DNA from 4 places in the Bacillus sp. FSL R5-0422 genome. Region 2 is predicted to be linked to each of the others. Evidence: riboswitches for the same ligand, from Rfam matches in the RefSeq annotation. Region 2 holds a riboswitch; each other region holds the start of a gene.
The links. Region 2 has a riboswitch for S-adenosylmethionine ahead of MKX52_RS07350 (DUF2292 domain-containing protein). Riboswitches for the same ligand answer to the same signal wherever they lie in the genome.
Positions count from the first base shown of each region.

Region 1: it holds a riboswitch for S-adenosylmethionine, as region 2 does, so the genes downstream of both, MKX52_RS17480 (sugar ABC transporter substrate-binding protein) here and MKX52_RS07350 (DUF2292 domain-containing protein) in region 2, are expected to answer to the same signal.
Region 3: it holds a riboswitch for S-adenosylmethionine, as region 2 does, so the genes downstream of both, MKX52_RS05710 (methionine biosynthesis PLP-dependent protein) here and MKX52_RS07350 (DUF2292 domain-containing protein) in region 2, are expected to answer to the same signal.
Region 4: it holds a riboswitch for S-adenosylmethionine, as region 2 does, so the genes downstream of both, MKX52_RS17795 (5-methyltetrahydropteroyltriglutamate--homocysteine S-methyltransferase) here and MKX52_RS07350 (DUF2292 domain-containing protein) in region 2, are expected to answer to the same signal.

Region 1 covers NZ_CP152014.1:3,403,800-3,406,913, reverse strand. Annotated here, with positions in the region: gene MKX52_RS17485 (right-handed parallel beta-helix repeat-containing protein) at 1-1,152, shown strand, start outside; SAM riboswitch class I at 1,268-1,377, shown strand; gene MKX52_RS17480 (sugar ABC transporter substrate-binding protein) at 1,547-2,665, shown strand; gene MKX52_RS17475 (sugar ABC transporter ATP-binding protein) at 2,735-3,114, shown strand, end outside.
Region 2 covers NZ_CP152014.1:1,460,773-1,463,886, reverse strand. Annotated here, with positions in the region: gene MKX52_RS07360 (inorganic phosphate transporter) at 1-1,056, opposite strand, end outside; gene MKX52_RS07355 (phosphoadenylyl-sulfate reductase) at 1,070-1,771, opposite strand; gene MKX52_RS07350 (DUF2292 domain-containing protein) at 1,808-1,921, opposite strand; SAM riboswitch class I at 2,018-2,120, opposite strand; gene pyrE (orotate phosphoribosyltransferase) at 2,260-2,898, opposite strand; gene pyrF (orotidine-5'-phosphate decarboxylase) at 2,906-3,114, opposite strand, start outside.
Region 3 covers NZ_CP152014.1:1,147,975-1,151,088, reverse strand. Annotated here, with positions in the region: gene metC (cystathionine beta-lyase) at 1-437, opposite strand, end outside; gene MKX52_RS05710 (methionine biosynthesis PLP-dependent protein) at 434-1,552, opposite strand; SAM riboswitch class I at 1,632-1,753, opposite strand; gene MKX52_RS05705 (esterase family protein) at 1,975-2,715, shown strand; gene MKX52_RS05700 (YjcG family protein) at 2,768-3,114, shown strand, end outside.
Region 4 covers NZ_CP152014.1:3,465,976-3,469,089, reverse strand. Annotated here, with positions in the region: gene MKX52_RS17800 (glycoside hydrolase family 1 protein) at 1-455, shown strand, start outside; gene MKX52_RS17795 (5-methyltetrahydropteroyltriglutamate--homocysteine S-methyltransferase) at 510-1,634, opposite strand; SAM riboswitch class I at 1,722-1,834, opposite strand; gene MKX52_RS17790 (gluconate:H+ symporter) at 1,915-3,114, opposite strand, start outside.

The DNA of each region.
Region 1 (3,114 bases), 1.7 Mb from region 2:
GTTATCTTTCAAGCTTATGGAAAAGAAAAACCTGTTATTAGCGGGGCTTCACTTAAAGGAAATCAAGCAGATGGCGGTCTTGTCACGATCGATCAAAAAAGTTACATTACCCTCAAAGGTCTGACGGTGGGACATCTCAAGACGAATAAAGAAGACCTGACCCCAGTCGGTATTTTCATCAAAGGAAGCGGGAAAGGCGTCAAACTTCTCAACAACCGAGTGTATGACATTCAGACGACACACAAAAATGGGAATGCGCACGGTATTGCGGTCTATGGAACAAAAGCTCCAGCGGCCATTGAAGATATTGAAATCAAAGGAAACACTGTTGAAAAATTAAAGCTTGGCTTCAGTGAAGCGCTTGTGCTCAATGGGAACGTCACTAAGTTTCGTGTGACACATAACACGGTTCGCCACACGGATAATATAGGTATTGATTTAATTGGTTTTGAGAACGTAGCACCTTCTAAAAAGTACGATCAAGTCAGAAATGGTGTTGTATCAAGAAACAAAGTGTACGAGATCACGAGTGTAGGGAATCCAGCCTATGGCAAAGACATCTCCGCTGGTGGCATTTATGTGGATGGTGGGAAGGATATTGTGATTGATCATAACATTACACATCACAACGATCTTGGGATTGAAGTCACAAGTGAACATAAAGGAAAAATGGCAGATCGTATTCGCATTGAACACAACCAAGTGTATTTGAACCGTTATACAGGCATTTCAATTGGCGGTTATGATAAAAAGCGAGGCGGAACAACAAATACGACGATCTCACATAATATTTTATACAAAAATGACACAGCCGGCTTAGAAGGCGGTCAATTGTTGATGCAATATCAAGCCGTGAACAATCGAATCACGAGCAATATCATGACAGCGAGTGCCTCGCATTACTTAGTCGTGAATCTTTATGGAGTGAATCAAAAGAATACCTTCCAGAAGAACGTTTATGATGACCGCAAAGGTGCGAAGGCTTCACAGTGGGTATGGCGCGGGAAATGGATGGAAGGCTACAAAACATATCTCTCTAAAAGCGGTCAAGATAAAGGATCAGCACATCTCAATCCGCAATTTGTGAATGAGAAAAAATATGATTTTCGCCTGAAGAAGTCATCACCTGCTAAGAAAATCATCGGAAATTAAGCATGTGTGAACGCAAACGCATTGTTTTAAATTTTCAAAAAAATCATTGACATTGATGTGACATCACATTAAAGTAAAGAAGACATTTCAACGAAAACAAAATTTCATAACGGATCTCTTATCAAGAGAGGCAGAGGGACTGGCCCTATGACGCCCGGCAACCGTTTCTACTATAGAAATTGGTGCTAATTCCTGCAAAGCTGTGACAGCTTTGACAGATAAGAGAGGAAGAATTCCCGATACATGTTTCATGCAACGGTGTTCAAGCCTCTCTTTCTAAGAGAGGCTTTTTGTCGTCTCTTTTTCAAAAGGAAGAACAGTTTACTGGCGTTTTCCTACATTTTTACCTAGTTTTCCGATGTGAAAAATAAAAACAACTTGAGGAGGAACAGCAATGAAGCGTAAGTATTTTACATCTAGTCTTATATTATTAACGGTATTGACTGTCCTATTAACAGGCTGCGGCACTGGATCGAGTGCGGGCTCAAAGGCAAATGCGAATGAAAAAGTCTCTTTTGACAATGTACCGAAGCGATTCGCAAAGGGACAGGGAGCAAAAATTAAAGTCATCCGTAAAATCGGCGGAGATGATCATACAGCACAGTTTTTAGCTGGGACAAAGGCAGAAGGTGAAGCGCTTGGCTTTACGGTTGATGTCTACACCGCAAATGGAGATACAGCGAAGTTCCATGACGCCATCTCTCAGGCGCTGGAAGAAAATTATGATGGCTTTATCATCTCTCATGGGGACGACGAGGCGACCGTCGCTGACGTGAAAAAGATTACGGCAAAGGGCATTCCGGTCGTAGCGTTCGATTCAAATCCTAAACTGAAAGGCATCAAAGGGGTTACAGTGACGTCTCAAGATGACGAACAATTAGCGAAAAAATCACTAGATGCACTCGTGTCTGATTTTAAAGGAAAAGCCAATATTGCGTACCTCTGGGTAGATGGATTCCCGCCAATGGTGAGACGGAACAAGGTTTATCAAGAAACGCTCAAACAACATTCAGGAATCAAGGAACTTGACCGCTTTGGTATTGCCTCCTCTGATACGTCTGTTCAAACACAAAATGCTGTGGCAGCGATGCTGAATAAATATCCAAAGGGTAAACTCGATGCTATTTTTGCCACGTGGGATGCCTTTGCCATTGGCGCAGCAAGAGCGCTAAAGGAAGCAGGAAGAACAGAAGTGAAGATTTATGGGATTGATGTGTCAAATGCTGATCTTCAAGAAATGACAGCAAAAGACAGTCCGTGGAAGTACACAGCAGCAGTTGATCCGAAGCTCATTGGCGCAGTTGACGTGAGAATTCTTGCGAAGAAAATAGCGGGCGAGAAAACCCCGTCTTCCTATGACCTTGAGGCCTCTCTCATCTCACAAAAACAGCTTCAACAATCAGGAAAAGCCATCAATATGGTCAATCTTGCAGACGAAGTGAAGGGATTCGGCTCATCAACTGCCTTTGAAGAAGATTGGATGAAGACCTTGAAGAAGCATTATACAAAATAAACGTCGTGCACTCTCTTCTATAGAGGGTGTTTCGTTTTTCAGATGATGATCATGAGAAGGAGGACACCTATGACAGCGCCGTTAGTTTGTATGAAGCATATTTCGATTGAATTCCCAGGAGTAAAAGCGTTAGATCAAGTGAATTTCACATTAGAAAAAGGGACAGTTCATGCACTGATTGGAGCGAATGGTGCTGGGAAGTCCACGTTAATGAAAGTTCTTTCTGGCGCTCATTCCCATTATGAAGGAAGCATTCAAATCAATGGTCAGGCGGCATCAATTCAAACCCCAAAGGATGCAGCCTCATATGGTGTGCAGACGGTTCATCAAGAAGTGGATACAGCTCTCGTTCCTTATTTAAGTGTTGGAGAGAATATGATGATGCATCAGCTTGAGAAAAAAACATTTGTCGGCTGGAAAGAGCTACACCGTAAGGCAGCTCACCGATT
Region 2 (3,114 bases):
GCCGCCCTGTTCATGAATCGAGCTGCTCTCATTTTTGACTGCCTTCATCAGACTTAGCGCACCAAGTGAGGCAAGCAGTACACTCATCATGATAAAGATAGAGTAATAGTCACCTTTTAAGAAAAGGCTCACTAGCAAATACGATAGACTAAGTGATAAAAAGGGTGATACTACCCACACTTTCAGCATTTTTTTCACCACATGTTTATGAAAAATATTAGGTCCACCTTTTGCCATGCCAAGTCCGATGATAGACGAGGAGGTGATTTGGGTAAGTGGAACAGGTAGCCCAAAAATAGAGCTGATTATGACAAGTCCAGCACCGGTACCTGAAAGCAATATCCCTTCGCCCGTTTGATAGCGGGTGATTTTCTTTCCATTTGTTTCTAGTACCCTTCTTCCTAATAAAAGAGCACCAAGTGCAACGAAAAGCCCACCGTAAAGCGTTCCTTGCCCAACAGATAAAATGCCTGAAGCAACAAGGGGACCTACAGCATTGGCGACATTGTTCATCCCAGCAGAAAATGCTTCTAGAAATCCACTAATGATCAAAATAATCGATAAAATCAAAGTGCCTTTTTTTGAAAAGGTTCGTTTCGGGAACATTCTGATGATTTTGACTACAATGAATGTAAAAAGAAAAGCAACAATAGGAATGATGACCCAAAAGGACACGATGACTAAAATGGATTTCACATACAATACTTTATACGCTACCGCAACTCCAACGACAGCACCTACTGTCACCTCACTCGTTGATAAAGGGATCGCCATCAAATTCGCTATAAAGAGTGATAATGCAGCAGAACCAATAATAATACAAACAATTTCAAGTGTAATGACGGATTCAGGCATAATGCCAGAACTGATGGTTTTGACGACCTCACCGCCGCCAATGACTGAACCTGCTAAAATCCCAACCGCACATACACTGAGTGCATAGATCGGCTTTCGAATCGCGCCTGATCCGTATGCGATGCCCATTGAAGCAGCTGCACCACTCGCGCCAATGTTTAGCGCGAAAAATAAACTAAATAAAATTGCGGCAATTTCCATACACTATGCTCCCTTACTCATGTAATCCGCACTCAGTCTTAGCTGTGCCTGACCATCTGCCAGACCGCAGATCCTCGGCAGTAAATGCTGGCTGTGTACACGGCGCACAGCCGATACTTGGATATCCCTGATCATGCAGCGGATTATAAGTAAGTTCTTCTCTAGATGCATATCTCCATATGTCCTTCCACGTCCAGTGGATAAGCGGACATACTTTCACTGATTTGAATTTTTCATCCTTATTTAAAAAATTCGTCCCTGCTCGCTTAGGTGACTGCTCTCTTCTTAAGCCAGAAAGCCATGCAGGATAGCCCGATAACGCTTCTTGCAAAGGAATGACCTTCCGCATATGGCAGCAGCTTTGAGGATCCGTTTTCCATAGTTGATCACCATGTTGATCGTTTTGCTCCTCGACCGTCAGCTCAGGGGTTTTCAGCACAATATCTAAACCCGGGTATCTTTCCTTTACCGCATCAATTGTGTCGTACGTTTCCTTAAAATGCAGACCTGTATCTAAAAAGACAATTCTTGCATCCTTTTTTACTTTCGCAATCAAATCAATAAGGACGATGCCTTCAATACCAAAGCTACATGCATAAACGAGCTGATCACCATAATGACCGTATGCCCATTTCAGCACAGATAAGGCCCCTTTATACAAATCATCTTCTTGAAATGTAATGGACGGCTCTTGCCAATTTTCATAAGTTAACATTGTTTCTCCCCTTCCGGAGTATCACTACTCTTCGCACTACGTCAACTGAATTTTTCTGTTTTCTTCCACTTGAATCACTTGACCGTCCTGAACAATCAGTGCAACTAAACTGAATTCATATCCCCAATCAGTTTCTGCATAGGCTTCAATTAAGTATTCATCCTGCTTTTGCTCTCACTTCCCCCTCACCATTAAAATAAAAAAACTTCCTTTCAGTCCGAAAGAAAGATGAGGAAGCTCACGATTTCCTTATCTTTCAAAATAGAATCATTTTGCAGGAAGTAGCACCTTGCATATCGCAGGTTGCCGGGCTTCATCGGGCCAGTCCCTCCACCTCTCTGGATAAGTGTTTTAATTTGTCTTAAATATTAACACAATTCAAACAAAAGTCAACCCGACTTTATTGATAGGATTAGTTTTTATTTAAATTTGAGTCTATTTTACTATTTTTAACCAAATAAAAAAGCTGTGCGATTGTGCACAGCTTTTTAGACGGTTTCTTCCATCCAAGATTCAGAGGAAGGATCTTGTCTCCAGCATTTCAATTTATTCATAGCAGAAGGCTCGATTGCTTTCAGTTCAAGAGCCACGTCTGTCAGTGTGTCATAGTCTGTTAGAGTAACATATGGAATGTTTTTCTCTTGGAATGCTGCCGTAGCTTTTGGCAAACCGTATGTGAAGATCGCGGCAACGCCTAGTACGTCACAGCCCGCTTCTTGAAGAGCAGCGACCACTTCAAGTACACTGCCTCCTGTTGAAATTAGATCTTCTACGACGACTACCTTTTGGCCTTTTGATACGGCACCTTCAATTTGATTCCCTTTTCCATGTGCTTTTGGCTTACTTCTGACATAACACATCGGAGCATTCAGACGGTCTGCCGCTAATGCCGCATGCGGGATGCCTGCTGTTGCAGTACCAGCAATCACCTCTGCTCCCTCAAAATGAGTGAGAATCAACTCTTTCAGACCTTCGGCAATGTCGTGTCTGACTTCTGGATAGGACAAGGTAAGACGATTGTCACAATAGATCGGTGATTTGATACCGCTTGCCCATGTAAACGGTTCGTCTGGCTTCAATGAGACCGCTTTGATTTGTAATAGGTGTTTAGCGATTTTCGTTTTCATCTGGCAGTCACTCCCACTCTTTCAAAATTTGATGATAGGCTTCCAATGGTTTATCAGCTTTTGTGATTGACCTTCCGACAACAATTTGTGAAACTCCTTGCTTTTTTGCATAAGCAGGGGTCGCCACGCGCTTTTGATCATCGGTCTGATCATTTAGTAAACGAATCCCTGGCGTAACAGTGAGGAAGTCAGGTGAGATATGCTCATGAAGGGCTT
Region 3 (3,114 bases), 310 kb from region 2:
TCCATGTAAATGACCTTCGTATTCGATTGAATGCCTTTTTTGACTTCATTCAAATCCGTCATGTCCACAAAGGTATGCTCAATGCCGAATCTCGAAAGAACTTGGGTGATCATACGAAATGTACCACCATACACATCTCTTGTGACAAGGACGTGATCTCCTTTTGATAATAGAAGAAAAGCAGTGGAGATGGCTGCCATGCCAGATGCAAAAGCAAGCCCTCTCGTTCCTCCTTCTAGCGCCGCAATCGTATCCTCTAACGCTTGACGTGTAGGAGTCCCCGATCTTGAGTAGTCATATTGACCAAAATCATCAAAGCTGCTTTGATGAAAGGTGGACGCATGCTGAATCGGCACACTGACTGCACCTGTTGAACGGTCTGTTTTGAATGCGTTATGAACGAGTTGGGTTTCGAATGTCCAATCATGTGTGGTCATTTGGCATGTACCTCCTCTTTTACTTGTGATAGTGCCTGCTTTAGGTCTGCCTTCAGGTCATCTACGTGCTCAATACCAACGGAGAAACGGAGCAGTTTGTTACACACACCGTTTGCAATGCGAATTTCCTCAGGAATATCCATGTGCGTTTGCGTCGCAGGATACGTGATAAAACTTTCAATTCCGCCAAGACTTTCAGCAAAACAAATCGTTTTCAGCTGCTTTAAAAATGGATTGACCCAGTCTTCTTCGGCTACACGGAATGACAGCATTCCTCCCTTGCCTGGGTAAAGGACATCTTGAATTTCTGGCTGTTTCTTTAAAAACTCGGCTAGCTCCTGCGCATTTGCCTCGTGCTGGCGCATTCTAAGAGCCAGTGTTTTCATCCCTCTCATTAATAGCCATGAGTCAAATGGTGATAGAACCGCTCCAATCGCGTTTTGATGCTGGAACATGTCTTCAGACAACTGCTCTCCTTTTGTGACGACAAGCCCTGCAAGAACGTCATTATGTCCGCCTAAATATTTGGTTGCGCTATGAATCACAATGTCCGCTCCAAGCGTAATCGGCTTTTGCAAAACAGGTGTGTAAAAGGTGTTATCGACAATGACCAAAGCGCCATGTTCTTTTGCAATCTTCGCTATTTTTTGAATATCCGCTTCTTGCATAAGTGGATTTGTCGGCGTCTCAATAAAGACTGCTTTTGTGTTTGTTGTGATTTTAGAGCGTAAACAGTCTTCATCTGAAAAATCATCGTAAAGAAAACGTAAGCCGTACTTTTTCCATTCGTTTTCAAACAAACGGTATGTACCGCCATATAGGTCTGATGAGACGATGAGTTCATCACCACTTTCAAATAGCGCCATGATCGTTTGGATCGCAGCCATTCCCGAACTGAAGGCAAATCCGGCCGTCCCTTCTTCGAGTGAAGCAATCGCATCCTCTACAAGCTGCCTTGTTGGGTTTTTCGTTCGAATGTAATCAAATCCGGTTGATTCCCCTATGCCTCTATGTCTGTATGCTGTTGAAAGATAAACGGGGGGACTGACCGTACCAGTCGCCTCTTCGCTACGGTTTCCAATTTGCGCTAATGTCGTTTCCACATGTTCTGTCATTTGACACCATCCTAAGTAAAAATCTGATTTCAAAACAGAAAACCCCTTCTTCATAAGAAGAAGGGGTTTTAATCGCTTCCTCTTATCTTCCAAGCAAAAAAGCTGCTTGCTGGATTTAGCACCTTGGTACATCACATGAAGTGATGCATACCGGTTGCTGAGGTTTCAAAGGGCCAGTCCCTCCACCTCTCACGATAAGAATGTGTTGTCTGTCTGTTCTAATTCTTAATACTGTAACGCATTAAATCTCATTTTTCAAGAGGAATCTGAACAATTAATTGAAATTTTCTGTATTTTATAACAGATTCGGTGTTAACTGAATTGAATGCATGTTAGCATATAGGAACAACGCTATTTTTCATGTTACAATGAATGGAAACGTTTCACTTTGTGATGAAATCGGTTAGCTGGAGGAATGGATTATGGTGAAGAAAACAGGCATTATTCAAGAAGAAACCTTACATTCAAAAGAACTTGGGGCGGATATGACCCTTTTGATCTATTTGCCAGTCAATTACTCCCCCCTTTATACATATCATGTCATCATTGCCCAAGATGGTCATGATTATTTCCGTTTAGGCAAAATAGGCAGACAGGCAGAAGAATTGATGCAAAACAAAGAAATGGAACGCTCTATTATCATTGGTGTCCCTTATGAAAATGTCACCGAAAGAAGGAATACGTATCATCCAGATGGCACAAAATTTGAGGCGTATAAACGCTTTTTAGCAAATGAACTTGTCCCTTATATTGATATGCACTATCCAACCTATCAAATTGGCTCAGGACGCACGTTTATTGGTGATTCTCTGGGTGCTACGATTTCTCTTATGACAGCGATTGATTATCCTTCTTTATTTGGCGGGCTCATTTTGCAGTCACCTTACGTTGATGATTCAGTCTTAGAAGCTGTTAAACAGTCGACAGCCCTTTCTCATTATGCGATTATCCATCAAATTGGACTGGAAGAAACGGCTGTGAAAACGACAGATGGTCAAGTGCTCGATTTTATTCAGCCGAACGACGATTTAAAGGCACTTCTTGAACAGTCAGGTGCAGATTATTTATTTGAGACATTCGAAGGGGATCATAAATGGACGTTTTGGCAACCGCTCATTGCGTCTTCGTTAAAAAGAATGCTCCCATATTCGTTAATCAACTGAATTTTGTTATAATAAACAATAATAAATACTTTCTTAATCAGGAGGGAACAAGATGAAATACGGAGTTGTTTTATTTCCATCAAAAAAATTGCAAGATATTGCGAACTCTTACCGGAAGCGTTATGATCCGAACTATGCACTCATACCGCCTCATTTAACACTTAGAACACCTTTTGAATTAACGGATCTAGAAGCGGCTGATGTCGTCTCAACGCTAAGAGAGTATGCAAAAAATGCTTCTCCTATTACATTACGTATTAAAAAATTCAGTTCATTCGCTCCTGTAAACAACGTTATTTATATGAAAGTAGAACCGAACGAAGAAATCATGGCGCTCAATGAAAGGTTGTATGCAGATCCACTTGAAGGTACACCTGAATATGCCTTTGTTCCTCATGT
Region 4 (3,114 bases), 1.6 Mb from region 2:
TCACTGGTGGTAACCTATTTGAAGGCGTTAAAAACCCTTATCTAGAAGCAAGTGATTGGGGATGGCAAATTGATCCAAAAGGACTTCGTACAACACTAAACCAACTATATGACCGCTACCAAAAACCATTATTTATCGTAGAAAATGGACTGGGAGCTGTCGATCAAGTAGAAGAAGACGGATCCATTCAAGACGATTACCGAATTGATTACCTCAGAAGCCATTTGCTAGAGGCGAGAGAAGCCATTGCAGACGGAGTAGACTTGATGGGTTATACAAGCTGGGGCCCAATTGACCTTGTTAGCGCATCAACAGCTGAAATGAAAAAGCGCTACGGCTTCATTTATGTCGACCGTGATAACGAAGGAAAAGGTACATTAGATAGAAAGAAAAAGAAAAGTTTCGATTGGTATAAACAGGTGATTGCGACAAATGGCGATCATTTAGATGCATAAAAGAAAAAAGACAAACCGTTCATACTGCGGTTTGTCTTTTTTTCGTCATTTGGACTATGAAGTCCACACTTGATCCGCAATCTCAATCACATGACGAAGCTTTTCCCATTGTTGCTCTTCTGTTAACAGATTGCCTTCCTCCGTTGAGGCGAAACCGCACTGTGGACTCAAGCAAATCTGGTTAATGTCGACGTATTGAGCTGCTTCCTCGATTCTTTTTTGAATCTGTTCAGCCGGCTCAAGCTCACCGTATTTTGAAGTGACAAGGCCTAGTACGATTTGGAGGTTTGGGTTCTTCACATAGCGAAGGGGTTCAAAACCGCCAGAACGATCGTCGTCGAATTCTAAAAAGAGACCATCTACATCTAAGCCGGCAAAAATCGTCTCTGCCGCTGCTTCATAACCGCCTTCAGCTGCCCATGTCGATTTAAAGTTCCCACGGCAAATGTGCATAGTGATCACCAAGTCCTCTGGACGATCGGCAACTGCTTCATTGATTGTTTTCGCAAATGACTCACGCAGTTCATCTTCTTCTCGGCCAAAGGCTTTGATTTGTTCATGCCCTTTTTCAGAAAAGAACACGGCCCATGCTGTATCATCCAGCTGTAGATAGCGACAGCCTGCATCATAAAAGGCACGGATGGCTTTTTTATATGCCTGTGCCACATCATGGTGGAATGCCTCTAGGCTGTCGTATACTCCTTCTTCAAGCTTTCCACGGAAAAAGAGCATATTCGGACTTGGAATCGTCATTTTAGCGGTATGATCACCAGCGATGCTGTGAAGGAATCGATAATCTTCCAGCATTGGATGATCTGTAAAATCGATCTTGCCCGTTACTTTGATTCCTCGCGCCTTTGTCGTCGTATTGTGGAATTGAATACCTTGATCTGCTTCAAATCCTTCAACTCCATCGAGTCCCTCAAGAAAGTCAAAATGCCACCAAGCACGTCTGAACTCTCCATCTGTGACAACCTCTAATCCAATTTCCTTTTGTTTCTCCACAATACGAGTGATTTCTTCATTTTCAATTTGTCGGAGTTGCTCTGCTGTCAGTGTACCGTCTGCTTTTTGCTTGCGTGCTTCCTTGATACGTTCTGAACGAAGTAAGCTGCCTACTTGATCTGCGCGGAATGGCGGTTTCGTTGTTTTCTTTCCAATGGTTTGTACTTGTGTCATGTTGAATCCCTTCTTTCTACAGGTTAAAAATCAAATAAAAAAGCTCTTCCTTGGATAAGGAAGAGCATCATATACTGAGAGAACTCTGCCTTATCTTCAAACAAGCATCTGCTTGCTTAAGGAATTAGCACCATTCTGTTCCGAGGAACAGCGGTTGCCGGGTTTCACAGGGCCAGTCCCTCCACCACTCTTAATAAGGTTACCTTTGATTCAATTTTCTTAATAAACATAATTATTCAACTTTTACGAGAGAAAGTCAATGGTTTTTACAGTTAATTTTCTATATGAACAAATCAGCGACGAGAACCCCCGCTAGTCCGACAAGTGAAAGAACGGTCACCATCAATGTCCACGTTTTAAAGGTTTGGGCCATGGACAGGTTAAAGTATTCTTTATAAATCCAGAAACCCGCATCATTCACGTGAGAGAACGTAATGCTGCCGGCACCTGTTGCGATCACCATTAACTCTGGGCTCACACCTGTGAGTCCAATCAAAGGAGCAGAAATGCCAGCCGCTGTGAGTCCGGCGACAGTGGCTGACCCTAAAGATACACGAAGGACCGCAGCAATCAACCAGGTGAGAAGCAGTGGCGAAAGTGTGCTTCCTTGCATGATTCCTGCAATGTATTGATCAACACCGCTATCAATGAGCACCTGTTTAAAAGCGCCACCACCTGCAATAATTAATAAAATCATCGCAATAGAACCGATAGAATCTGTGATTGATTTCATCACATCCTGCATGCTCTTTCCTCTGCCAAGTCCAAACGTGTAGATAGCAAGAAGAACGGAGATTAACAGTGCAATCGCAGGCTCGCCTAAAAACTCAGCGGTTGGCAGTAATGAGGAAGACGGAAAGAAAATTTCTAAAACTGCTCTGAAAGTCATGAGCAATACAGGCAAAATAGCGGTGAAAATGCTGATGCCGAAGCTTGGCATCTCTTCTTCTGTAAATTCCTTTGGATTAAATAAGTTCATTGGAATATGTGCGTGTAACTGATCTTTTTTAAATAATTTTGTAAAGAGAAGTCCGCCTACTAAAACAGCAGGAATCGCTAAAATAATCCCAACTAATAAGGTTTGTCCCATGTTTGCTTGAAAGACATTTGCAATGGCAGTCGGCCCTGGGTGAGGAGGGAGGAAGCCATGTGTGGTGATGAGTGCAGCGACGAGCGGCATACCCACATAAAGCACAGGAAGTCTTGCAGCTTGAGCGATCGTAAAGACTAGTGGAATTAAGATAATGAATCCGGTTTCATAAAATAGAGCAATTCCGATCACAAACCCAGTCAGCATCGTTGCCCATTGAATCTTTCCAATACCGAATCGATCAATGAGTGTCATCGCAATACGCTGAGCTCCGCCAGAATCAGCCATCAATTTACCAAGCATCGCACCAAAACCGAGAACGAGTGCGAGATGCCCGAGCGTACTGCCGAGTCCTTTTTCGACGGAAGCAATCGCTTCAAGTGGTGACAT